DNA from 3 places in the Kluyvera georgiana genome. Region 2 is predicted to be linked to each of the others. Evidence: predicted binding sites of a transcription regulator. Region 2 holds the regulator's gene; each other region holds the start of a gene.
What was found. The regulator LexA, encoded in region 2, represses DNA repair genes until DNA is damaged. The targets are predictions, from matches to a motif close to TNCTGTATGTACATACAGNA.
Positions count from the first base shown of each region.

Region 1: rmuC (DNA recombination protein RmuC) is a predicted target of LexA. The motif match lies at 6,206-6,225, and genes of this name have one in related genera.
Region 3: umuD (translesion error-prone DNA polymerase V autoproteolytic subunit) is a predicted target of LexA. The motif match lies at 3,399-3,418, and genes of this name have one in related genera.

Region 1 covers NZ_CP158865.1:4,717,416-4,725,423, reverse strand. The annotation lists gene metE (5-methyltetrahydropteroyltriglutamate--homocysteine S-methyltransferase) at 39-2,300, shown strand; gene ABTW00_RS22335 (glycoside hydrolase family 1 protein) at 2,418-3,881, opposite strand; gene ABTW00_RS22330 (dienelactone hydrolase family protein) at 4,317-5,129, opposite strand; gene udp (uridine phosphorylase) at 5,367-6,128, shown strand; gene rmuC (DNA recombination protein RmuC) at 6,268-7,677, shown strand; gene ubiE (bifunctional demethylmenaquinone methyltransferase/2-methoxy-6-polyprenyl-1,4-benzoquinol methylase UbiE) at 7,778-8,008, shown strand, end outside.
Region 2 covers NZ_CP158865.1:4,607,271-4,615,278, reverse strand. The annotation lists gene ABTW00_RS21855 (hypothetical protein) at 108-635, shown strand; gene plsB (glycerol-3-phosphate 1-O-acyltransferase PlsB) at 693-3,116, opposite strand; gene ABTW00_RS21845 (diacylglycerol kinase) at 3,245-3,613, shown strand; gene lexA (transcriptional repressor LexA) at 3,713-4,321, shown strand; gene dinF (MATE family efflux transporter DinF) at 4,390-5,709, shown strand; gene ABTW00_RS21830 (CsbD family protein) at 5,836-6,045, shown strand; gene zur (zinc uptake transcriptional repressor Zur) at 6,099-6,614, opposite strand; gene ABTW00_RS21820 (cupin domain-containing protein) at 6,740-7,228, shown strand; gene ABTW00_RS21815 (conjugal transfer protein TraF) at 7,401-8,008, shown strand, end outside.
Region 3 covers NZ_CP158865.1:2,705,606-2,713,613, reverse strand. The annotation lists gene zntB (zinc transporter ZntB) at 1-437, shown strand, start outside; gene dbpA (ATP-dependent RNA helicase DbpA) at 770-2,143, shown strand; gene ttcA (tRNA 2-thiocytidine(32) synthetase TtcA) at 2,189-3,124, opposite strand; gene umuD (translesion error-prone DNA polymerase V autoproteolytic subunit) at 3,434-3,868, shown strand; gene umuC (translesion error-prone DNA polymerase V subunit UmuC) at 3,852-5,105, shown strand; gene ABTW00_RS12860 (hypothetical protein) at 5,139-5,402, opposite strand; gene ydfZ (putative selenium delivery protein YdfZ) at 5,629-5,832, opposite strand; gene amyA (alpha-amylase) at 6,169-7,656, shown strand; gene ABTW00_RS12845 (class I SAM-dependent methyltransferase) at 7,888-8,008, shown strand, end outside.

The DNA of each region.
Region 1 (8,008 bases), 110 kb from region 2:
GGACGGCTAAAACACAAAAAATCCATGAGAGGCATATGATGACTATTCTGAACCACACCCTCGGTTTTCCTCGCGTTGGCCTGCGTCGCGAGCTAAAAAAAGCGCAAGAAAGCTACTGGGCGGGTCACGCCTCACGTGAAGAACTGCTGGCTGTAGGCCGCGAGCTGCGCGCCCGCCACTGGGATCAGCAGAAGCAGGCGGGCGTTGACCTGCTGCCGGTGGGCGATTTTGCCTGGTACGATCACGTGCTAACCACCAGCCTGCTGCTCGGCAACGTTCCGGCGCGCCATCAAAATAAAGACGGCTCGGTTGATATCGATACCTTATTCCGCATTGGTCGTGGTCGCGCCCCGACGGGTGAGCCAGCGGCGGCGGCAGAAATGACCAAATGGTTTAATACCAACTATCACTACATGGTGCCGGAGTTCACCAAAGGTCAGCAGTTCAAACTGACCTGGACCCAACTGCTGGATGAAGTGGACGAAGCGCTGGCGCTCGGCCACAAGGTAAAGCCCGTGCTGCTGGGGCCGGTCACTTACCTGTGGCTGGGGAAAGTGAAGGGCGAACAGTTTGACCGCCTGACCCTGCTCAGCGACATTCTGCCGGTTTACCAGCAGGTGCTGGCCGAGCTGGCGAAACGCGGTATTGAGTGGGTACAGATTGATGAACCCGCGCTGGTACTGGAGCTGCCGCAGGTTTGGCTGAACGCCTTCAAACCCGCGTATGACGCGCTGGCAGGGCAGGTAAAATTACTGCTGACCACTTATTTTGAAGGCGTAACGCCGAACCTGGATACCATTACCGCGCTGCCGGTGCAGGGTCTGCACGTTGATTTCGTTCATGGCAAAGATGACGTTGCCGAGATGCACCAACGCCTGCCTGCCGACTGGCTGCTGTCAGCCGGTTTGGTAAATGGTCGTAACGTCTGGCGCGCCGATCTCAGCGAAAAATATGCACAAATTAAAGACATCGTCGGGAAACGTGCTCTGTGGGTGGCTTCTTCCTGCTCTCTGCTGCACAGCCCAATCGATCTCAGTGTGGAAACCCGCCTTGATGCCGAAGTGAAGAGCTGGTTTGCCTTCGCGCTGCAAAAGTGCGGCGAGCTGGCGCTGCTGCGCGATGCCCTGAACAGCGGCGATACGGCGGCAATTGTGGAATGGAGCGCACCGATCCAGGCGCGTCGTCACTCTACCCGCGTACACAACGCCGCAGTGGGAAAACGTCTGGCGGCCATCACCGCGCAAGACAGCCAGCGCGCCAACGCTTACCCGGTTCGCGCTGAGGCACAGCGTGCCCGCTTTAATCTGCCGGCATGGCCGACCACGACGATCGGTTCATTCCCGCAAACCACCGAAATTCGCGGCCTGCGTCTGGACTTCAAAAAGGGCAACCTGGATGCTGCGCACTATCGCACCGGTATTGCAGAGCATATCAAACAGGCGATCGTCGAGCAGGAACGTCTGGGGCTCGACGTGCTGGTGCACGGTGAAGCCGAGCGTAACGACATGGTGGAATACTTTGGCGAGCATCTGGACGGTTTCGTCTTTACCCAGAACGGTTGGGTGCAGAGCTATGGTTCTCGCTGCGTGAAGCCGCCGGTGGTGATTGGTGACGTCAGCCGCCCGGAAGCGATCACCGTGGAGTGGGCGAAGTACGCGCAGTCGCTGACCGACAAGCCGGTAAAAGGTATGTTGACCGGTCCGGTGACCATTCTCTGCTGGTCGTTCCCGCGTGAAGACGTGACGCGTGAAACCATCGCCAAGCAGATTGCGCTGGCGCTGCGTGATGAAGTGGCGGATCTGGAAGCGGCGGGCATTGGCATCATTCAGATCGACGAACCGGCGCTGCGCGAAGGTCTGCCGCTGCGGCGCAGCGACTGGGCCGCGTATCTGGCGTGGGGGGTAGAAGCCTTCCGTATTAACGCGGCGGTGGCGAAGGATGAAACCCAGATCCACACCCATATGTGTTACTGCGAGTTCAACGACATCATGGATTCCATTGCGGCGCTGGACGCGGATGTCATCACCCTTGAGACCTCACGCTCCGACATGGAGTTGCTGGAATCGTTTGAAGAGTTCGACTATCCCAACGAAATTGGGCCGGGCGTCTACGATATTCACTCGCCGAACGTCCCGAGCGTGGAGTGGATTGAGGCCCTGCTGAAGAAGGCGGAGCAGCGTATTCCGGCTGAGCGACTGTGGGTGAACCCGGACTGTGGCCTGAAAACCCGCGGCTGGCCGGAAACCCGCGCCGCGCTGGCGAACATGGTCAAAGCCGCGCAAAATCTGCGTCAGGCGTAAGTAACGGCGGGCAGGCGTTATGCCTGCCCGCCCATCAACCGGCTGAGGTGGGGGCTCAACCACGTCAGTTCATCTTTGTGCCGCACCGGCCAAACAGAATCATCTCTCGCGGGTCGCTTAATTCATGTCAGCGCCATTGCTGGCAATCACTCTCTGGTACCACCAGAAAGAATCTTTGCGCAGACGCTGGAGAGAGCCATTGCCTTCGTCGTCCTGGTCAACATAGATAAAACCGTAGCGTTTTGACATCTGCGACGTGCCGGCGCTGATGATATCGATGCAGCCCCAGGTGGTGAATCCCATCACCTCCACCCCTTCATGAATGGCGGCCAACGTTTGCTCAAAGTGGGCGCGGAAGTAGTCGATGCGGTAATCATCGTGAATTTTACCGTCCACCACCACGTCTTTCGCGCCCAGGCCATTTTCAACGATAAATAGCGGCTTCTGGTAACGGTCATACAGTTCAAGCAGCGAAATTTTCAGGCCAAGGGGGTCAATCTGCCAGCCCCATTCCGATGCGGGTAAATAGGGATTTTTCACGCCCAGCACCGTGTTGCCGGGAATGCGCTCGGCATCGGGCTGCGTCGACTCGGTCATCGACATGTAGTAACTAAAAGAGACGAAATCGACAGTATGCTGTTTTAATATGTGGCGATCTTCATCATGCATGGCGATCTCAATACCGCGACGTTCAAGATCGCGCAGGATCAGCGGCGGATATTCGCCAAACACCTGTACGTCGGCATAGAAGTAATTTTCGAGATTCTTCTTCAGCGTCGCCTCGACATCCTCCGGGCGGCAGCTGTGCGGATAGGTGGTGAGCTTGGTCAGCATGCAGCCCACCTGGCTGCCGGGTATGATGGCGTGGCAGTCGCGGGTGACTAACGCGGAAGCGACAAACTGATGATGTAGCGCCTGGTAGATATCCTGTTTTGCCTTGCCCGGCGCGCTTTTCTCTTCGCGGATCCCGGCGGTGGTAAACGGGTGGCGATGAATGCTGTCGATTTCGTTAAACGTCAGCCAGTAGCGCACCAGATCTTTATAGCGCTCGAAGCACACCTTGCTGAAGCGTACGAAGGCATCCACGACGTTTCGGTGTACCCAACCGTTATATTTTTCACTGAGCGCCAGCGGCATTTCATAGTGTGAGAGGGTAACCAGCGGCTCGATGTGATGGCGGCGCAGCTCACGGAACAGGTCTTCATAAAACTGTAGGCCCGCTTCGTTCGGCTCGGCATCTTCGCCGGTGGGGAAGATGCGCGACCAGGCGATGGAGACGCGCAGAACCTTAAAGCCCATTTCGGCGAACAGCGCGATATCCTCTTTATAGCGATGGTAAAAATCAATGCCGCGGCGTTTTGGATACAACGCATCGTTTCGGCCCAGCAGCGCATCCTGCACGTTTTCATCCGTCAGCGCGGCGTGCCCCGCGTAATCCTTCAGCGACAGATTGGGTTTCCAGGAGATTGCATCGGCGACCGATGGCCCTTTACCCGCCACGTTCCATGCCCCTTCGGCCTGATTTGCAGCGATCGCGCCGCCCCATAAAAACCCCTGCGGAAACGAGAGAGATTTTGCCATTACACGGACTCCTTAAGCGTCATAATAATCTGCGGGTTGGAATGTTTTTCATCGTGGTCGTTATGCGACAGTGTGAAGCGTTTGCCGTTGGTTACCACCATCACAAACATGTGGGCCACCGTCCCGTTCGTAGGCCCACTGTGAAGGAGATGACTTTGCGAGAGAAAACATCGTCGTTAACTTTTCCAGGGGAATAATTTGCCCTTCAACGGGGCGAATAAACGTGAGCGGAGCCGCTTTTTCGGCAGCCTTGTCGTGCCGCCCGCCAGGGGGATGATATCCAGTGCCGTCTGCAAAGGGGGCATGCCGGGTCCCTGTCAGTAGAGCAAAAAAAGACCTGAAGCCGAAGGTCTCTCGAAAGAGAAGATCGGCTTCAGGCCTTGCTTACGGATCGTCGTGATACACCTGTGCTTACTACGCTGAACGGCGAGCGGCTTAACCCTTTTTACCGTTGTACTGCGCGAACCACGCTAGCATGCGCTGCCAGCCGTCTTTGGCTGACTCTGCATGATAGCTGGGACGATAATCAGCGTTAAATGCGTGCCCGGCATCGGGATAAACCACAATATCCGCTTTCGCGTTCGCTGCGCGTAACGCGTGGCGCATGGTTTCCACGGTATCAAGCGGAATACCGCTATCTTTACCGCCGTACAGGCCGAGCACCGGTGCGCTGAGATCGACCGCCACGTCGACCGGGTGTTTAGGACTGTTCAGCGATTTATCGCCCACCAGTCGGCCATACCAGGCGACGGCGGCCTTAAGCTGCGGGTTATGCGCGGCGTACAGCCACGCAATGCGCCCGCCCCAGCAGAAGCCGGTAATGGCCAGGCGGTTGGCGTCGCCGCCGTTGCGGGCGGCCCAGCTAGCGACATGATCGAGGTCGGCCAGCACCTGCGCGTCGGGCACTTTGCTGACCAGCCCGCTGAACAGCGACGGAATGTCGTCATAATCGTTCGGATCGCCCTGGCGGAAATAGAGCTCCGGCGCAACGGCCAGATACCCCTCGAGCGCCAGGCGTCGGCAGATATCACGGATGTGTTCGTGGACGCCAAAAATCTCCTGCACTACGATGATTACCGGAAGCGGCGCATCGCTGTGTTTGGGGCGAGCGTGATAGGCGGGCAGCAGATCGCCCTGTGACGGAATGGAGGTTTCTCCCGCCGTAATCGCCTCTTCGGGCGTATGAACGATGGTCGAGGCATGAGGTGAAGCCGCAGGGGCAAATCCAGGTTGTTTGTTGGTTGTCATGGCATTCTCCGTACCCTTTTAATGAACGCATAGCCGAATTACAGTGCCTTAATGCGGCGTATTTTTGTGCAGCAGGAATTAACAATAACTTGTTAATGTGATGTGAATCACTAATTGTGTGGAATTTAATGTAATATTTTTAATTCTTAGTGATGGTAATCACGAAAAAGAGTTGTGGTCTTCTATAAAGTACATTTTTGCTTCTTCTGACAAAACTGAACCACAGAGGAGTTCTTTATGTCCAAGTCTGATGTTTTTCATCTCGGTCTCACTAAAAATGATCTACAAGGGGCCACGTTAGCGATTGTCCCTGGTGACCCGGAGCGTGTGGAAAAGATCGCCGCGCTGATGGAAAAGCCGGTCAAACTGGCATCTCATCGTGAATTTACCTCCTGGCGTGCCGAACTCGACGGCAAGCCGGTCATCGTGTGCTCAACCGGTATCGGTGGCCCATCTACCTCTATCGCCGTGGAAGAGCTGGCGCAGTTGGGTATCCGTACCTTCCTGCGTGTGGGCACCACCGGGGCGATTCAGCCGAACATCAACGTCGGTGACGTGCTGGTGACGACCGCTTCCGTCCGTCTGGACGGTGCGAGCCTGCACTTTGCGCCGATGGAATACCCGGCTGTTGCTGATTTCGCGTGTACCACCGCGTTGGTTGAAGCAGCGAAATCTGTGGGGGCAACTACCCACGTGGGCGTAACCGCCTCTTCCGACACCTTCTACCCGGGTCAGGAACGTTACGACACCTTCTCTGGCCGCGTGGTGAAAGCCTTCAAAGGCTCCATGGAAGAGTGGCAATCCATGGGCGTGATGAACTACGAAATGGAATCGGCCACGCTGCTGACCATGTGTTCCAGCCAGGGCCTGCGTGCGGGGATGGTTGCCGGCGTTATCGTTAACCGTACCCAGCAGGAAATTCCAAACGCAGAGACCATGAAGCAGACCGAAAGCCATGCGGTGAAAATCGTGGTGGAAGCGGCGCGCCGCCTGCTGTAATTTCCCCTCCCTTTGCGAAAGGCCGACTTGTTCGGCCTTTTTCTTTTTGCGTAGACGCTCGCAGGAAACTGCTTTAAAACTGGACGTTTATACAGCACAATCCTATTTTTGCAGATAATCGGTTTATGCAGGGGGCATTGTGGATATTGCCGTGGTGATTTATGCGCTGGTGGCGCTGGCGGGGATCGCGATTGGCTGGCTGGCGGCGAGCTATCGCGTGGCGCAGCAGCGCGCCGAGCAGTTAGCGGAAGAGCGTGATGTGTATGGTGAGCTGAGCGCGGCGAAACAGCAGATTGCCCAGAATGCCCACTGGCGTGAAGAGTGTGAGTTGCTCAATAACGAACTGCGTAACCTGCGGGAAATCAACTCGTCGCTGGAGGTCGATCTCCGTGAAGTGACCACGCTGCTGGAAACCACTCGCCAGCATGGTGATGAAAAATATCGCCTGATGCTCAACAGCGAACAGCGCCTGAGCGAACAGTTTGAAAACCTCGCCAACCGCATCTTTGAACAGAGCAACCGCCGCGTTGATGAACAGAACCGGCAGAGCCTGCACGGCCTGCTTACGCCGCTGCGCGAGCAGCTCGACGGTTTTCGCCGCCAGGTGCAGGAGAGCTTTGGTCAGGAGGCGCGTGAGCGCCATACTCTGGCGCATGAAATTCGTAACCTCCAGCAGTTAAACGCTCAGATGGCGCAGGAAGCGGTCAACCTGACCCGGGCGCTGAAGGGCGACAACAAAACCCAGGGCAACTGGGGGGAAGTGGTGCTGACCCGCGTGCTGGAGGCTTCCGGCCTGCGGGAAGGGCACGAATACGAAACCCAGGTGAGCATCAATACCGATGGCAATTCGCGTATGCAGCCCGATGTGATAGTCCGCCTGCCGCACCGCAAAGACGTGGTGGTCGACGCCAAAATGACGCTGGTGGCCTACGAGCGCTACTTTAACGCGGAAGATGATTACACCCGCGAAGCGGCGCTGCAGGAGCACATTGCGGCGGTGCGTAACCATATTCGCCTGCTGGGACGCAAAGACTACCAGCAGTTGCCGGGCCTGCGTTCGCTGGACTACGTGCTGATGTTTATCCCCGTCGAGCCGGCTTTCCTGCTGGCGCTTGACCGCCAGCCAGAGTTAATCAGCGAAGCGCTGAAAAACAATATTATGCTGGTAAGCCCCACCACGCTGCTGGTGGCGCTGCGTACCATCGCTAACCTGTGGCGCTATGAACATCAAAGCCGCAATGCGCAACATATTGCTGAACGAGCCAGCCGCTTATATGACAAAATGCGCCTTTTCGTGGACGATATGTCGGCCATCGGCCAGAGCCTCGATAAAGCCCAGGATAACTACCGCCAGGCGATGAAAAAGCTGACCAGCGGGCGTGGCAATCTGCTGACGCAGGCAGAAGCCTTCCGCCACCTTGGGGTAGAGGTGAAGCGCGAGATTAATCCGGATTTGGTTGAACAGGCGACGGCGCAGGACGATGATTTTCGTCTGCGCGATGATACCGACGCGAATGATGACAATCCGTTAGCCGCAGAACGCCGCTAATCCGGCGTCGGGACGGATTTCGTAACGGGGTGGAATCGTAGGGCAATTGCGTCCAATCTGTTACACTCCATGAACATTTTCTTGATAAGCAGGCATAGAGATGGTTGAGGATTCACAAGAAACGACGCACTTTGGCTTTCAGACAATCGCCAAATCACAGAAAGAAGACATGGTGGCGCATGTATTCCATTCTGTCGCCGCAAAATACGATGTAATGAACGATCTGATGTCGTTCGGGATTCATCGTCTATGGAAGCGTTTTACCATTGATTGCAGCGGCGTGCGCCGTGGACAGACGGTTCTCGACCTGGCGGGCGGCACCGGCGACCTG
Region 2 (8,008 bases):
TCGCGTTATTATTTAAGCTGTGCCATTATTTTTTTTTGCATCAGGAAATGATGTAATCACTCTATTTGTTATATGTCGAAATGGAATTATTCACGGAATTTATTCTTATGGAACAGAAAACAGAGCTTGAATATCTTTATTCTGAATATGTCGATAAATTAGAACTCCCCCCACTGGAAAGTATAAGAAGCACAATCTCTACTTTTTATACTCAAACGACCACCTCAAAATATTTTTCCTTCGTATATCTTGCACGAATAATGAATCGTCGGTTTGTGAAGAAAATGGTGCATGATAGTGATTTTACTTTCCCAATCTATGCCGGTATGGCGTTCATCGTTCTGGGCATTTATACCCTGATAAACAGGGGGAAAGTAGATACTTTTTACGGTGATGGTTTTAGATTTGATACTTTCTTTCTTATTATGCTCGGCATCGCGCTGTTTGTCAGCGCCTATCCCTTTTTTGTCGCAAGCTTTAACCGTAATGCACAAGAAAAAACGCGAGAGGTTTACTATCTGGTCGACCTTGTGAAAGTGGTATTGGCCTTTTTCTTGCTGCTGTCGCTGATGGTTTTTCCCCTGTCATGGTTTGGGTTTGTTGAATTTAGTATTCGGGGAATATATAACCCGTAAATATAAATAGACTTATATGCAAAAAAAGGGCGAATATAAATATTCGCCCTTAATCTTTTACGCCTCTTCCTGCGTCACGCTTTCTATCGTCAAACGCACGTCCGAGGTAATCAGGCCCGCCATCATCTGGTAAACCTTCATCGTCTCTTCCGGCTCGGCGTCGCCGCTGTCGCTGATATAGCCTTCATCGCGCAGGGTTAACACCAGCGACGAGAACACCGCTTTATCGAAGAACTCCGGCGAGTTGATGCCGTGCAGCACCGACAGGCGCTGCGCCAGCGTACGGCTCTCTTTCTCCAGCGTACTGCGGTTCATCGACGGGTTGCCGCTCAGCAGCCAGAAGGTGATTGCGTAGCGTTGCAGCGTTTCACGTGCGCCTGCAGCCAGCAGTTGCAGCGTGCGGGAGTGCGATGCGTTGATGCGCAGCTCGCCGTTTTGCTCGCTAATCAGCGCCTGACGCGACATTTCGGCGATCAGCGTATCGATGACTGCCGGTAGCTCTTCAGGCGTCCAGCGCAGGAACAGCTCGGCTTTCAGCATCGGATACAGCGTCTCGATCATACTCAACACCTGGTCGCGGGAGATCTGGCGATGTTGAGTCATGATGGTGGCCAGCAGCGACGGCATAATCAGCATGTGCGCGATGTTGTTGCGGTAGTACGTCATCAACACCGCCTGCTCGCGCGGCAGAATGATGATGTCGCCGATAGTGTCTTTCTCAACTTCGAACTTATTCATCTGCAGCGCGTGGTCGATAAGCTCGCTGGCGGAGGCTTTTGGCGCGGTAGCATCCGGCGCGTACGGCGCGTTACGCATTAACGCCAGGTAGCACTCCAACTGCTGCGTCAGCTGTTCGCGGGTCAGCGAACGCTGGCGAGAGGCCAGCAGCGCGGTGCAGCACAGGTTCATGGCGTTGGCGGCACCGGCGTTGTTAATGCGCACCATCAGCTCACCCGCCAGTTTATTGACGGTCGGCGTCAGCCACGCCGGGCGTACGGCTTCGATCGGGTCGATCGACTCGCGCCACTCCGGCACGTGGTGATTCAGGTAGTTCATTAACGGCATCGGTTCGCCGAAGTTGACGTAGCCCTGGCCGAGATTACGCAGCTTGCTCAGCCCGCGCAGCATCTGCGGCAGGCTCTCTTTCTCTTTCGTTGCGCCGCGCAGCTCTTTGGCGTAGGTACCCACTTCCATCACGTGCTCGTAGCCGATGTAAATCGGCACTAACGTAATCGGGCGAGTACCGCCGCGCAGCATCGCCTGAATGGTCATCGACAGGGTGCCGGTTTTCGGATCCAACAGACGACCGGTACGGGAACGCCCGCCTTCCACGAAGTATTCAACGGAGTAGCCGCGGCTAAACAGTTCGCCGAGGTATTCGCGGAACACCGTGGAGTAAAGCTTGTTGCCCTTGAAGGTACGGCGAATGAAGAACGCGCCCAGACGGCGGAAAATCGGGCCGGCAGGCCAGAAGTTCAGGTTGATACCCGCGGCAATGTGCGGCGGCACCAGCCCCTGGTGATAGAGCACGTAAGAGAGCAGCAGGTAGTCCATATGGCTACGGTGGCAGGGCACGTAGACGATTTCATGGCCGTCGTGCGCCAGCTGGCGTACGCGCTCGGCGTTATGGACATTAATCCCCTGATACAGACGGTTCCAGGTAAAGCTGAGGATACGGTCGGTCAGGCGAATCATCTCATAGGAGAAGTTAGCCGCAATCTCTTCCATCAGCGCAATAGCGTTCTGCTGCGCTTTCTCGTGCGAGATTTTCTTACTGCGCGCTTCGTCTTCTACCGCCTTCGCGATGGCTTTCGATGCCAGCAGCTTTTTGAACAGGTCATGACGTGCCGGCAGACGCGGGCCAACCGCCGCCAGACGCTGACGTGCAAAGTGCATACGCGCGACGCGCGCCAGCTTCTGCGCAATGATTTTGTCGGTGCCGTGTTCGTCGGCCATGCGGCGCAGCGAAACGGACGGCGAGAAGCGTACGAAGCTATCGCGGCCCAGCCAGGAGACGGCGAAGAATTTCTGGAAGCCGTTGAGCATTCGCAGCGGTGGATTCTCTTCGCCTTTCTCTCGGCCCGGTGAACGCCCGAACATCACGGAGACCGGCACCATTTGCACATCCAGGTCTGGATTGCTGCGGTGCAGATCGAGGTAGTCGTGGAACAGCTTGATCGACTCTTCTTTCGGCGTGTAGTAGGTGAACACGCGCGGGCCGCCGTGGATAAACACGTAGCGCGGCAGCAGGGTGCCGTCGATTTCCAGCGGTTCAAGCGGATCGGGTAAATCATGCGCCAGACATTGGGCGCGCAGCGTCAGTAGGTCGGCCTTAGAGTTATAAGGCAGGACGTACATAATAGGACGCGAGGTATCAAGCCCCAATTCCTGTGCAGGTTCTGCGGGAATAGACTTGCTTTTTACCAGTACGCTTAATGGTAAATTCAGTAATTTGTAGTAAATTCGTGGCCAGCCGGACATAAACGATGTAAAGCCTCTGGTTAATCATGCAAATGCGCGGCAAGAATATCAGAAAGTCAGCAGAATTTCTGTTCTACCGCTTCATAACACGCATTGTCATTGACGTAATAACAAAAAAGGTTCTTGAGATGGCCAATAATACCACCGGGCTCACCCGAATCATCAAAGCAGCAGGCTATTCCTGGAAAGGATTTCGCGCGGCGTGGATTAACGAAGCCGCATTCCGCCAGGAGGGTGTCGCGTCGGTGCTGGCGATTATTATCGCCTGCTGGCTGGATGTCGACGCCATCACGCGCGTGCTGCTCATCGGCTCCGTCCTGTTGGTGATGATAGTGGAAATTCTCAATAGTGCACTGGAAGCGGTGGTGGACCGCATCGGCTCCGAATACCACGAGCTGTCCGGGCGGGCAAAAGACATGGGGTCGGCGGCGGTGCTGCTGGCGATTTTCGTCGCGCTCATCACCTGGGGCACGCTGCTGTGGGCGCATTTCCACTAAAGCTGTGAAAACTGCCTGATTTCGTGCGTTTTATGGTTTCAAAATAAACACTAGCTGTATATACTCACAGCATAACTGTATATACACCCAGGGGGCGGAATGAAAGCGTTAACGACCAGGCAGCAAGAGGTGTTTGATCTCATCCGGGATCACATCAGCCAGACGGGCATGCCGCCGACGCGTGCGGAAATTGCTCAGCGCTTGGGGTTCCGTTCCCCAAACGCGGCTGAAGAGCACCTGAAAGCGCTGGCGCGTAAAGGTGTCATTGAGATTGTCTCCGGCGCTTCTCGCGGTATCCGCCTGCTAGTGGAAGAAGAAGAAGGTCTGCCGCTGGTAGGTCGCGTCGCGGCGGGCGAACCGCTGCTGGCCCAGCAGCATATCGAAGGCCATTACCAGGTTGATCCGTCGCTGTTCAAACCGAGCGCCGACTTCCTGCTGCGCGTTAGCGGCATGTCGATGAAAGATATTGGTATTATGGACGGCGATCTGCTCGCGGTGCATAAGACTCAGGACGTACGCAACGGCCAGGTCGTGGTCGCACGTATCGACGAAGAAGTGACGGTAAAACGCCTGAAAAAACAGGGTAACGTCGTCGAACTGCTGCCGGAAAATAGCGAATTTAAGCCGATCGTGGTCGATCTGCGTCAGCAGAATTTCTCCATTGAAGGGCTGGCCGTTGGCGTTATCCGCAACGGCGAATGGCTGTAAAAACGCTCCCTCTCTAATGGCTGCGATACATCCGCTATCGCAGCCTTTTTTCGTTCTGGTTGATACCCATGTCGCTACTCACTTCCGCTGATAAAGCGCTGTGGCGCCTTGCGCTACCGATGATCTTCTCCAACATTACCGTACCTCTTCTGGGTCTGGTCGATACCGCCGTGATCGGTCACCTGGACAGCCCCGTCTATCTGGGCGGCGTCGCCATCGGGGCGACGGCGACCAGCTTCCTGTTTATGCTGCTGCTGTTTTTACGCATGAGCACAACCGGCCTGACGGCGCAGGCCTTTGGCGCGAAGAACCCGCAGGCGCTGGCCCGCGCGCTGGTGCAACCGTTGATGCTGGCGCTGGGCGCCGGGCTGCTGATCATTGTGTTTAAAACCCCGCTGATTAATCTGGCGCTGTCTATCGTCGGCGGCAGCGGTGAGGTGTTAGAACAGGCGCGCCGCTTCCTCGCCATTCGCTGGCTCAGCGCGCCTGCTTCCCTGGCAAACCTGGTCCTGCTGGGCTGGCTGCTCGGCGTGCAGTACGCCCGCGCACCGGTAGTGCTGCTGGTGGTGGGGAATGTGCTGAACATTGTGCTCGACCTGTGGTTGGTGATGGGTCTGCACATGAACGTGCAGGGTGCGGCGCTCGCCACGGCGATTGCCGAATATGCGACCCTGCTGGTCGGGTTGGGGATGGTGCGCAAGGTGATGGCGATGCGCGGCATCTCCTGGGCGATGCTGAAAACCGCCTGGCGCGGCAACATCCGCCGCCTGCTGGCGCTCAACCGCGACATTATGCTGCGTTCCCTGCTGTTACAGCTGTGCTTCGGCGCGGTCACCGTCTTTGGCGCGCGGCTCGGTGGTGAAGTGGTGGCGGTGAACGCGGTTCTGATGACGATGCTCACTTTCACCGCTTATGCGCTGGACGGCTTCGCTTATGCGGTAGAGGCGCACTCCGGCCAGGCGTATGGCGCGCGCGATGGCAGTAAACTGCTTGAGGTCTGGCGCGCCGCGTGCCGTCAGGCGGGTGTCGTGGCGCTGGCTTTTGCGCTGGTATACGCCGTGTTTGGCGAAAATATCGTCGCGTTACTTACCTCGCTGCCCGAACTGCAGCAACTGGCCGATCGTTACGTGCTGTGGCAGGTGGTGCTGCCGGTGATTGGCGTCTGGTGTTATCTGCTGGACGGCATGTTTATCGGCGCCACGCGAGGCGCCGAGATGCGCAACAGCATGGCGGTTGCCGCCGCCGGTTTTGCGCTGACGCTGCTGGCACTGCCGGTACTCGGCAACCATGGGCTGTGGCTGGCGCTGGCCGTTTTCCTCGCGCTGCGCGGCCTGTCGTTGGCATATATCTGGCGACGCCACTGGCGAAATAACAGCTGGTTTTCCTGATGTGATGGTTAAAGATTCCGAATAGTGAATCATGCTCAGAATGACTGACTACAATTAACCTCACGCTTAGCGAAAAAGAGTTCACACTCTCTCGCTATTCATTCACTGACGATCGAGGATTCAATGATGAATAAAGACGAAGTCGGCGGTAACTGGAAGCAGCTTAAAGGTAAAGTGAAAGAGCAATGGGGCAAACTGACCGATGATGACATCACGGTGATCGAAGGTAAACGCGATCAGCTGGTCGGTAAAATCCAGGAACGTTATGGATACGCAAAAGATCAGGCGGAAAAAGAGGTGGATAGCTGGGATAAACGGCACAACCACCGCTGGTAACGCACTCCTCCTGCCCATGCGTACAGGGAGGTACGCTCCCCATTAATCCCGCGTTAGCGGGATTTCTTTTTAGTATGAATCGTATGGTCGTGATGGCAGTGCTCATGCGCGCGACAGGCTTCAACTTCCACGCAGGCGGAACACAGCCCGTGCGCTTCAATGACGTTGTGGCGCAGCGCAAAGCCCATCTTCGCGGCCAGCGTATGCATGATGTCCTCTACCCCTTCCGCACACTCTTCTTTCACCACGCCGCAGCGATCGCAGATGAACATCGCGGAGGTATGAGTCGGCTGATCGAAAAGGTGGCACAGTACGTAGCTGTTGGCAGACTCGACCTTGTGCACAAAGCCCTGCTCGAGCAGAAACTCTAGTGCGCGGTAGACGGTTGGCGGCTTGGCCTGCGGCTCTTTCTCGCGCAGTAGATCCAGCAGGTCATAGGCGCTAATGGCCCCTTCCTGCAGACTCATCAGGCGCAACACTTCCAGACGTTGCGGAGTCAGGCGCACGCCGCGTTGCGCGCACAGCTTTTCAGCTTGCGCTAACAGTTCTTGCGTGGTGGTCTTATCCATTGGCGTCCTCAGGTCACGGGGAAATGAGCCTCTACTTTACCATGTTATGCCGGAAACGCCGAGTTTCCACAGGTGTGCTATAGCTGTGTTATAGCAGGTGTACTTCACACTCAGGATGAAAAATGATGAAAAGACCCGACTGTATTCGCCATTGGCACGACGTTGAAGGACCCGATGACTCAACCTATCCCGACAGCGATGAACGCTTCTCTATCGGCGCGCCGCTAGCCCGCGCGCTGGGGCTGAGACATCTTGGTATTCACCACGAACGCTTGCCGCCAGGCCGCCGCACGTCCTACCCGCACGCTGAAAGCGACGAAGAGGAGTTTATCTACGTGCTGGAAGGCTACCCACAGGCGTGGATCAACGGCTATTTATGGAAGCTGGAACCGGGCGATAGCGTAGGCTTTCCGGCCGGAACGGGCGTCTGCCATACCTTTATCAACAACACGTCAGAAGAGGTTCGTCTGCTGGTGGTGGGGGAGGCTAATAAGAAACATAACCGGATTTACTATCCGCTGAATGCGTCGTACGCCGTTACGCGCGACGATCGCTGGGTTGACCATCCGCCGCAGTTTTTTGGCCCGCACGATGGAAAACCTGGGCGAAATTAGTCTCTTCTTCTATAAAGATTAGAGTGCTTATTAAAAATAACGATAACCGAAGAAAATTTCAGTTAGGGGAACAAGACGCTTTTTCCCTCCCTATTCACAGCAACGGTTCGTCTCCATCCAGGCGATAACGGGTGGAGGGTTGTTTCATTACAGACAATAAGACGAGCAAACTGTGAATAAAAAAGACAAATTTTCGCTGATGGGGGTGGCTGTCTCCTTTTTTGTGGCGGGACAGGCAGGGGCTGCAAATGGTTGGTCGGAAGCACGTAACGACGCGATGGGCGGCACGGGCGTGGCTTCGGCGAACTACGGCAGCGGCGTGTTAATTAACCCGGCGCTGCTGGCAAAGGCAAAACCGGACGACGATATCACGCTGATTGTGCCGTCAATTGGCGCGCAGATCTCCGATAAGGACGATCTGCGCAACAAAATCGACGACATCAGCGATGATGTCCAGCGCTATAGACGAGTGCTGAGCACCATTAATCTTGCCGATCTCGCCAATCCGAACAGCGCGGCATCCCGACAGGTGTCTGCTGCGGCGGGCGATCTTGCCAATCAGCTCTCCGCCCTGAAAGGGAAGACCGCTAATGCCAAAGCCGGAGCAGGGCTGGCGGTCAGCATTCCAAACGACGTGCTGGCGGTCGCTTTTGTGGCAAAAGCGAATGCCCGGGCGAGGGTTAGCTCGTATATCGATCAGGGGGATATCGATCTCCTGCGCGGCGTACAGTCGGTTCCGGCGACGGCGTTGGCGGTTAATCCACAAGATCTTAAGTCCAA
Region 3 (8,008 bases), 1.9 Mb from region 2:
CGCGAGGTTTTCTGGCGCTGTTGCGTAAGCAGCTTATCGTCATGCGCCGCTATATGGCGCCGCAGCGCGACGTTTACGCCCGTCTGGCCAGCGAGCGTCTGTCGTGGATGACCGACGACCAGCGTCGCCGTATGCAGGACATTGCCGACCGTCTGGGACGTGGGCTGGATGAGATTGACGGCTGTATCGCGCGCACGGCGGTGATGACGGATGAAATTGCGCAGATGATGCAGGAGTCGCTTTCCCGGCGAACCTATACCATGTCGTTGATGGCGATGGTCTTTTTACCCAGCACCTTCCTGACTGGGCTGTTTGGCGTCAACCTTGGCGGTATCCCCGGCGGCGGCTCGCATCTGGGCTTTTCCCTTTTCTGTATTATGCTGGTACTGCTCATCGGTGGTGTTACGTGGTGGTTACACCGTAGTAACTGGTTGTAAAAAATCACCTTTTTTACCCCTTTTGGAGAGGGTAACGCCACTTAATTTGAGCAAGGTCAATAAAACAGCGTGCCAATCGAGGCAATATCGATCCCGCAGGTGAATGCAACGTCAAGCGATGGGCGTTGCGCTCCATATTGTCTTACTTCCTTTTTTTGAATTACTGCATAGCACAATTGATTCGTACGACGCCGGCTTAGAATAGTCGGCTTTTTTTTGTCTTTTTTCCGCTACCCTGATGGTACCCGCCGATTAATTTGTCGCATCCCGCGTCGAGATCTGCGAGGATACGCGCCTGCTGAACCTTAGCCCCTAATTCGCGAGAAAATACTGTGACCGCTTTTGCCACCCTGAATGCCCTTCCTGCCGCCCAGCTCGATAATCTGAACGATCTGGGCTATCTCTCCATGACGCCGGTTCAGGCCGCGTCGCTGCCGGCGATTCTGGCCGGAAAGGACGTGCGCGTGCAGGCGAAAACCGGCAGCGGCAAAACGGCAGCGTTCGGTCTTGGTCTGCTTCAGCATGTCGATGCCAGCCTGTTCCAGACCCAGTCGCTGGTTCTGTGCCCGACGCGTGAACTGGCCGATCAGGTCGCCGGTGAGATTCGCCGCCTGGCGCGCTATCTGCCGAATATTAAGGTGCTGACGCTCTGCGGCGGCCAGCCTTTTGGCGCGCAGCGCGACTCGTTGCAGCATGCGCCGCATATTATCGTCGCGACGCCGGGCCGCCTGCTGGATCACCTGCAAAAGGGCACCGTCTCGCTGGATGCTCTGCAAACGCTGGTGATGGATGAAGCGGACCGCATGCTGGATATGGGCTTTAGCGACGCTATCGACGAAGTGATTCGCTTTGCGCCAGCGTCCCGCCAGACGCTGCTGTTCTCCGCGACCTGGCCGCAGGCGATTGCCGCCATCAGCGGCCGCGTGCAGCGTTCACCGGAAACGATCGAAATTGATAGCGTTGACGCGCTCCCCTCGGTTGAGCAGCAGTTTTTTGACGTACCCCGTCACGGCAAAATCGCGCTGTTACAGCAGCTGCTGAGCCAGCATCAGCCATCCTCTTGTGTGGTGTTCTGTAATACCAAAAAAGATTGTCAGGCGGTGTTTGAAGAGCTGAACGCGGCGGGGCAGAGCACCATTGCGCTGCACGGCGACCTCGAACAGCGCGATCGCGATCAGACGCTGGTACGTTTTGCCAACGGCAGCGCGCGTATTCTGGTGGCTACCGACGTGGCGGCGCGCGGGCTGGATATTAAATCGCTGGCGATGGTGGTGAACTATGAGCTGGCGTGGGATCCGGAAGTGCACGTACACCGTATTGGCCGCACCGCGCGTGCGGGCAACAGTGGGCTGGCGGTAAGCTTCTGCGCGCCGGAAGAGGCGCAGCGCGCCAATATTCTGGCCGAAATGCTGCAGCTGAAGCTGAACTGGATGTCGGAACCGGCTAAAACGCGGATTACGCCGCTGGTGCCGGAAATGATGACCCTGTGTATCGACGGGGGTAAAAAGGCCAAAATGCGTGCGGGCGATGTGCTGGGCGCGTTAACCGGCGATGTCGGGCTGGTCGGCGCAGATATCGGTAAAATTGATGTCCACCCGGCGCATGTCTACGTTGCCGTACGTGAAGGCGTGGCCCATCAGGCCTGGAAATTGCTGCAGAAAGGGAAAATCAAAGGCAAGGCGTGCCGCGTACGTCTGCTGAAATAGCATCCTGAAAAGCGTCTCAGGCCGCAGCCTGAGACGCCAAATGACTTATTTCACTTCAACCACGTTCAGACGCAGCTCATCCAGCTGACCGTCTTCTTCTTCCGGCTGCCAGCCCACCGGCTGTAGCGGCAGTTCTTCCCGGTCAAATGCCAGGTCGCCACCTTCAATCACTTCGCTGCCGTGGGTCAGCCCTTTAAAATCAAACAGATTGGTATCACACAGATGCGAAGGCACTACGTTCTGCATGGCGCTGAACATAGTCTCGATACGGCCCGGATAGCGTTTATCCCAGTCGCGCAGCATATCGCCAATGACCTGACGCTGCAGGTTCGGCTGCGAACCGCACAGATTACACGGAATGATCGGGAACGCTTTGGCTTCCGAGAAACGCTCGATATCTTTTTCGCGGCAGTAGGCCAACGGGCGGATAACGATATGCTTGCCGTCGTCGCTCATCAGCTTCGGCGGCATGCCTTTCATTTTTCCGCCGTAGAACATGTTCAGGAACAGCGTTTGCAGAATGTCGTCACGGTGATGACCGAGGGCGATCTTTGTCGCGCCCAGCTCGGTGGCCGTGCGGTAGAGGATCCCGCGACGCAGGCGAGAGCAGAGCGAGCAGGTGGTTTTCCCTTCCGGGATCTTCTCTTTGACGATACCGTAGGTATTCTCTTCGACGATTTTGTACTCAACGCCCAGCTTTTCCAGATACTCCGGCAGAATATGCTCCGGGAAGCCCGGTTGTTTCTGGTCGAGGTTGACCGCCACCAGGCTGAAGCTGATTGGCGCGCTCTGCTGCAGATTGCGCAGAATTTCCAGCATGGTGTAGCTGTCTTTACCGCCGGAGAGGCAAACCATAATGCGATCGCCGTCTTCAATCATGTTGAAGTCAGCGATGGCTTCGCCCACGTTACGACGCAGACGCTTCTGTAATTTGTTCAGATTGTATTGTTCTTTTTTACTAATTTCTTGATTTTCTTGCATTTAATAGTTACTCAAAAATCTAAATGGAAACTCAGGCCACTACAGCGTCTTCCAGTCCATTTGATTTACGATAAAAGAGCTGTCCCGCGCTGACGGCGAATCAGCGAATGTGTGGCGTGTATGGTACGGATTACGGCGACGAATGCCAGCATGTTTTGCAGGACTGGCCCGACTTACCCGCTGACATGAATAGCCCTGCATTAAATCTATTGCGTCTTCAACGGGTTGACCACGAGGGGCGACAAGCCGCTTGATCTCTGCGCTCATTGCATAATACTGTATATATAAACAGTATTATGGTGTATAAAGATGTTCGCCACTTATTTATATAAAACAGAACGCCCCCTCGAACTGCCATTGTTCCTGGAGCGGATTCCCTGCGGTTTCCCCAGCCCGGCTCAGGACTATGTTGAAGAGAGCCTGGACCTGAATCGACTGGTGGTCAAGCACCCCAGCGCCACCTATTTTGTGCGTGTTAGCGGTGATTCGATGATCGGCGCGGGTATCGGTGACGGCGATCTTCTGGTTGTTGATCGCTCGTTAAAAGCCGATCACGGCGATATCGTCGTTGCGGCAGTGGCGGGGGAGTTTACGGTTAAAGAGCTGCGAACCCGGCCCTCGGTAGTGCTGATGCCGCATAACCCGAAGTACAAGCCGATTACCTTTCATGCAGAGGAAGAGCTGCAAATCTTCGGCGTGGTGACGTTCAGTTTAAAAGCGCATAAATATGTTCGCGTTGGTTGATGTTAATAATTTCTATGCCTCCTGTGAGACGGTATTTCGCCCCGATTTAGTGGGTAAACCGGTGGTGGTAGTATCTAACAACGATGGCTGCATTATCTCTCGTTCGGCGGAGGCAAAAGCGCTCGGTATTAGCATGGGGGCGCCGTATTTTAAAATTAAAAATGAATTGTCCCGCCAGCGGGTGAGCGTGTTCAGTTCTAACTACGCGCTGTATGCCGATCTCAGCCATCGGGTGATGCAGACATTGATGGATCTTGCTCCCCGCGTGGAGATCTATTCCATTGATGAAGCCTTTATTGAATTGCCCGATGATGGCTCGTTTGAGGCATTGGGTCATCAGATACGTGATGCGGTACGAAGAAATACCGGGCTGGCGGTTGGGGTGGGTATTGGGCCGACCAAAACGCTGGCGAAGCTGGCGAATCTGGCGGCCAAAACCTGGCGAAAAACCAACGGTGTCGTCGATCTCTGTGCAACGGAGCGCCAGCGTAAATTGCTCTCCTTAATTCCAGCGCATGAAGTCTGGGGCGTTGGAAGACGTACCCGTAAGAAACTGGAGCTGATGGGAATAGAGAGCGCGTTACAGCTTGCGGATAGTTCAACCTGGGTTATTCGCCAGCATTTTAACGTGGTGCTGGAGCGCACGGTACGCGAACTGCGCGGGGAGTCCTGCCTGGCGTTAGAGGAGTTTGCCCCCACCAAACAGCAGATCATCTTTAGCCGCTCGTTTAGCCATCGCATCACAACATATGACGAGATGCACCAGGTTGTATGCACCTATGCCGAACGGGCGGCAGAAAAACTGCGCGCGGAAAGGCAGTACTGCTGTGTGGTAAGCCTGTTTATGCGCACCAGCCCGCACGCGGAGAATGAGACATTTTATGCCCCGCAGGCTAGCGGCAGGCTCATCGTTCCAACCTGTGATACTCGCGATATTATCCGCCTTGCCGTCAGTTCGCTGGAGAGTATCTGGCGAGACGGCTTTCGCTACATGAAAGCCGGGATAATGCTGAGTGATTTTTTCAGCCAGGGCGTCGCGCAGCTCAACCTGTTTGACGCTTTGCCTCCGCGAGCCAATAGCCAGGCACTGATGCAGGTCATCGACAGTATTAATCACTCCGGTCTGGGCAGTATCGGTTTTGCCGGAAAAGGAATGGAACAGACATGGAGGATGAAGCGAGAAATGCTGTCCCCCAGCTATACGACACGCTACGCGGATCTGCCGGTTGCCCGATGACCAACGCTGCCGTCAGGTACCGTCGATGGGCGCTCAGCCGAAGGTCGGGTAGACCGGGCGTTCGTCCAGCTTGAGACAATGTTTTACCCGTTCTTCACCGTAATAAACATAACCGAATGTATCGGTTGAGATGCGGTGCAGCAGCGTATCGCCGTTGGCGAAGGGGATTATCTCAATATCGCCGACGCGCTTATGGCCTGCACCGGTTTCAAAATGGCCTTTCCAGGACTGCTGGGTATGCTCATAGACGTGCAGAATCACTTCAACCAGCCCGCGCTCAGGGCAGTTTAATTTCAATATTGTCGATGAGAAATTGAGCGCATAGCTTTGACAGGGAATAATAACGAGGATAAAAAATAACTTGAGGAAATTCATTGGATTAAATACTTGTTGTTACAACAAAGCGTGATTATTGCCTGATTTGGTCGTGCGGGCTTTGTGATTGATCAATATAAGTTTTTTGTTTTCCCTGCGATGTTTGAAACAAATAAGGCCACCGGAGTGGCCTCAAACGGTTGCCGTATCAGTTAAAACCCAGGCGGATCAAATCAACCGGGCAGAACGTACCGTCACAGCCTTCAACCTCTATGCAGCTCTCGCGACGCAGCTGTTCCGCTGTTTTACCTTCACCATGGATAGCGGTAATCACGCCGGTTGCGCCATTGTTGGCAATCATCACCCGGGTGCCGAGCGTGATAGCGTTACGGTTACGATCGTAGGTTTTCATCGTCTCCTCCTTTCACATATCAAGACGGTTTAGATTGGCGGTGTGAATTAATAGCGCGATCGAAAACGCGATGTTTTGCGCTTCGTCAAAGTGCCGTTTTTTTCATGATGATTATGGATAAAACGACTATCTCGTTGTCAGTTTATTGACCATCTCTCTCAATAGGAAGGCCGCAATCAAGCCAGAATGCAGGTTGCTCCATAGAGTGGCTATGTAAAATATGCGTGCATTCAGCATGTGAAAGCATTCTTTCTGGTGGGGGCGATAGGCTAAGACTCTCGCGGCCTGTGGATTTCCCTCTTATAGTTTTTGTGTCGCCTTCAACGGAGAACAGGTATGCGCAACCCCACCTTATTGCAATGCTTTCACTGGTATTACCCCGCTGGCGGTGAATTGTGGCCGGAGGTCGCGGCTCTCGCCCCGAACCTACATGAGATTGGCATTAATATGATCTGGTTGCCGCCCGCCAGCAAAGGGGCCTCCGGTGGTTATTCCGTTGGCTATGACAGCTATGATCTTTTTGACCTGGGGGAATTTGAGCAGAAAGGTTCGGTTGCCACAAAATACGGGGATAAAGCCCAGCTACTCAAGGCGATTGATGCACTGCAACAGCACGATATTGCCGTGTTGATGGACGTGGTGTTGAACCACAAGATGGGGGCGGATGAGAAAGAGCGCATCCGCGTACAGCGTGTTAACGCCGACGATCGGACCCAGATTGATGAAGAGATCATCGAGTGTGAGGCGTGGACCCGCTATTCATTCCCCGTTCGAGAAGGAAAATATTCGCAGTTTATCTGGGATTTCAGATGTTTCAGCGGCATCGATCATATTGAAAACCCTGATGAGGACGGCATTTTCAAAATCGTTAACGACTATACCGGCGAAGGCTGGAATGACCAGGTCGATGACGAAATGGGTAACTTTGACTATCTGATGGGCGAGAACGTTGATTTCCGTAATCAGGCCGTTACCGAAGAGCTGAAATACTGGGCGCGCTGGATGCTCGAACAAACGCATTGCAACGGTTTTCGTCTTGATGCGGTTAAACATATTCCCGCCTGGTTCTATAAGCAATGGATTGAACATATACAGGAAGTGGCGCCTGAACCTCTGTTCATTGTGGCGGAATACTGGTCTCATGATGTGGATAAATTGCAGCAGTATATTGCTCAGGTTGATGGAAAAACGATGCTGTTTGACGCGCCGTTGCAGATGAACTTCCACGAAGCCTCCCGCATGGGCCGCGATTATGACATGAGCCAGATTTTCACCGCGACGCTGGTAGAGGCCGATCCGTTCCATGCGGTGACGCTGGTCGCCAACCATGACACCCAGCCGCTGCAGGCGCTGGAGGCCCCGGTGGAGGCGTGGTTCAAACCGCTGGCCTATGCGCTCATCCTGCTACGTGAGAACGGTGTACCTTCGGTTTTTTATCCGGACCTGTTTGGCGCCCATTATGAGGACACCGGTGGTGATGGCGAAACTTATACTATCGATATGCCGGTGATTGAACAGCTGCATGAGCTGATCCTCGCGCGTCAGCGGTTTGCGCATGGCGTTCAGACGCTGTGGTTCGATCACCCAAACTGCATCGCATTTAGCCGTAGCGGCACCGATGAAATGCCTGGCTGTGTGGTGGTGCTCTCCAACGGCGATGAGGGGGAAAAAACGCTGACGCTGGGAGACAATTATGCGCATAAACGCTGGAAGGATTTTCTGAACAACCGTGAGGAAGTTGTTGAGACCGACGCTGAAGGCAGTGCGACTTTTACCTGTAATGGCGGTAGCGTCAGCGTATGGGTGATTGAAGAGATACTCTGATGCGTGGTTGGCGGGAGAATGAGGTAGTGCCGCTGGCGGGCTTATTGTCTGCGCCAGAGGAAACCATGGCACAGCAATAAGCGAGGGAACTTAATTGTTTTTAGGCTTTGGGCGCGGCGGTAGGCCGCCGAGTCGATCGCGTTTGGCGCCTAACTATTTACAATGCAGTGTATTCGCCGCCGTACTTATTCATGCGATTCAAGATTCTGTATTATTCGCTGTAGCGACGATTTGAGTAAGCAACAGACAGCACTAAAAAATTGTATCAGGCAAAATGCTCCGCTGAATGCGCTGGAATTAGGATGTGGTCTGGGGTTGTTTGCCGACTATTTTTCTAAGGAAGGAATAAAAA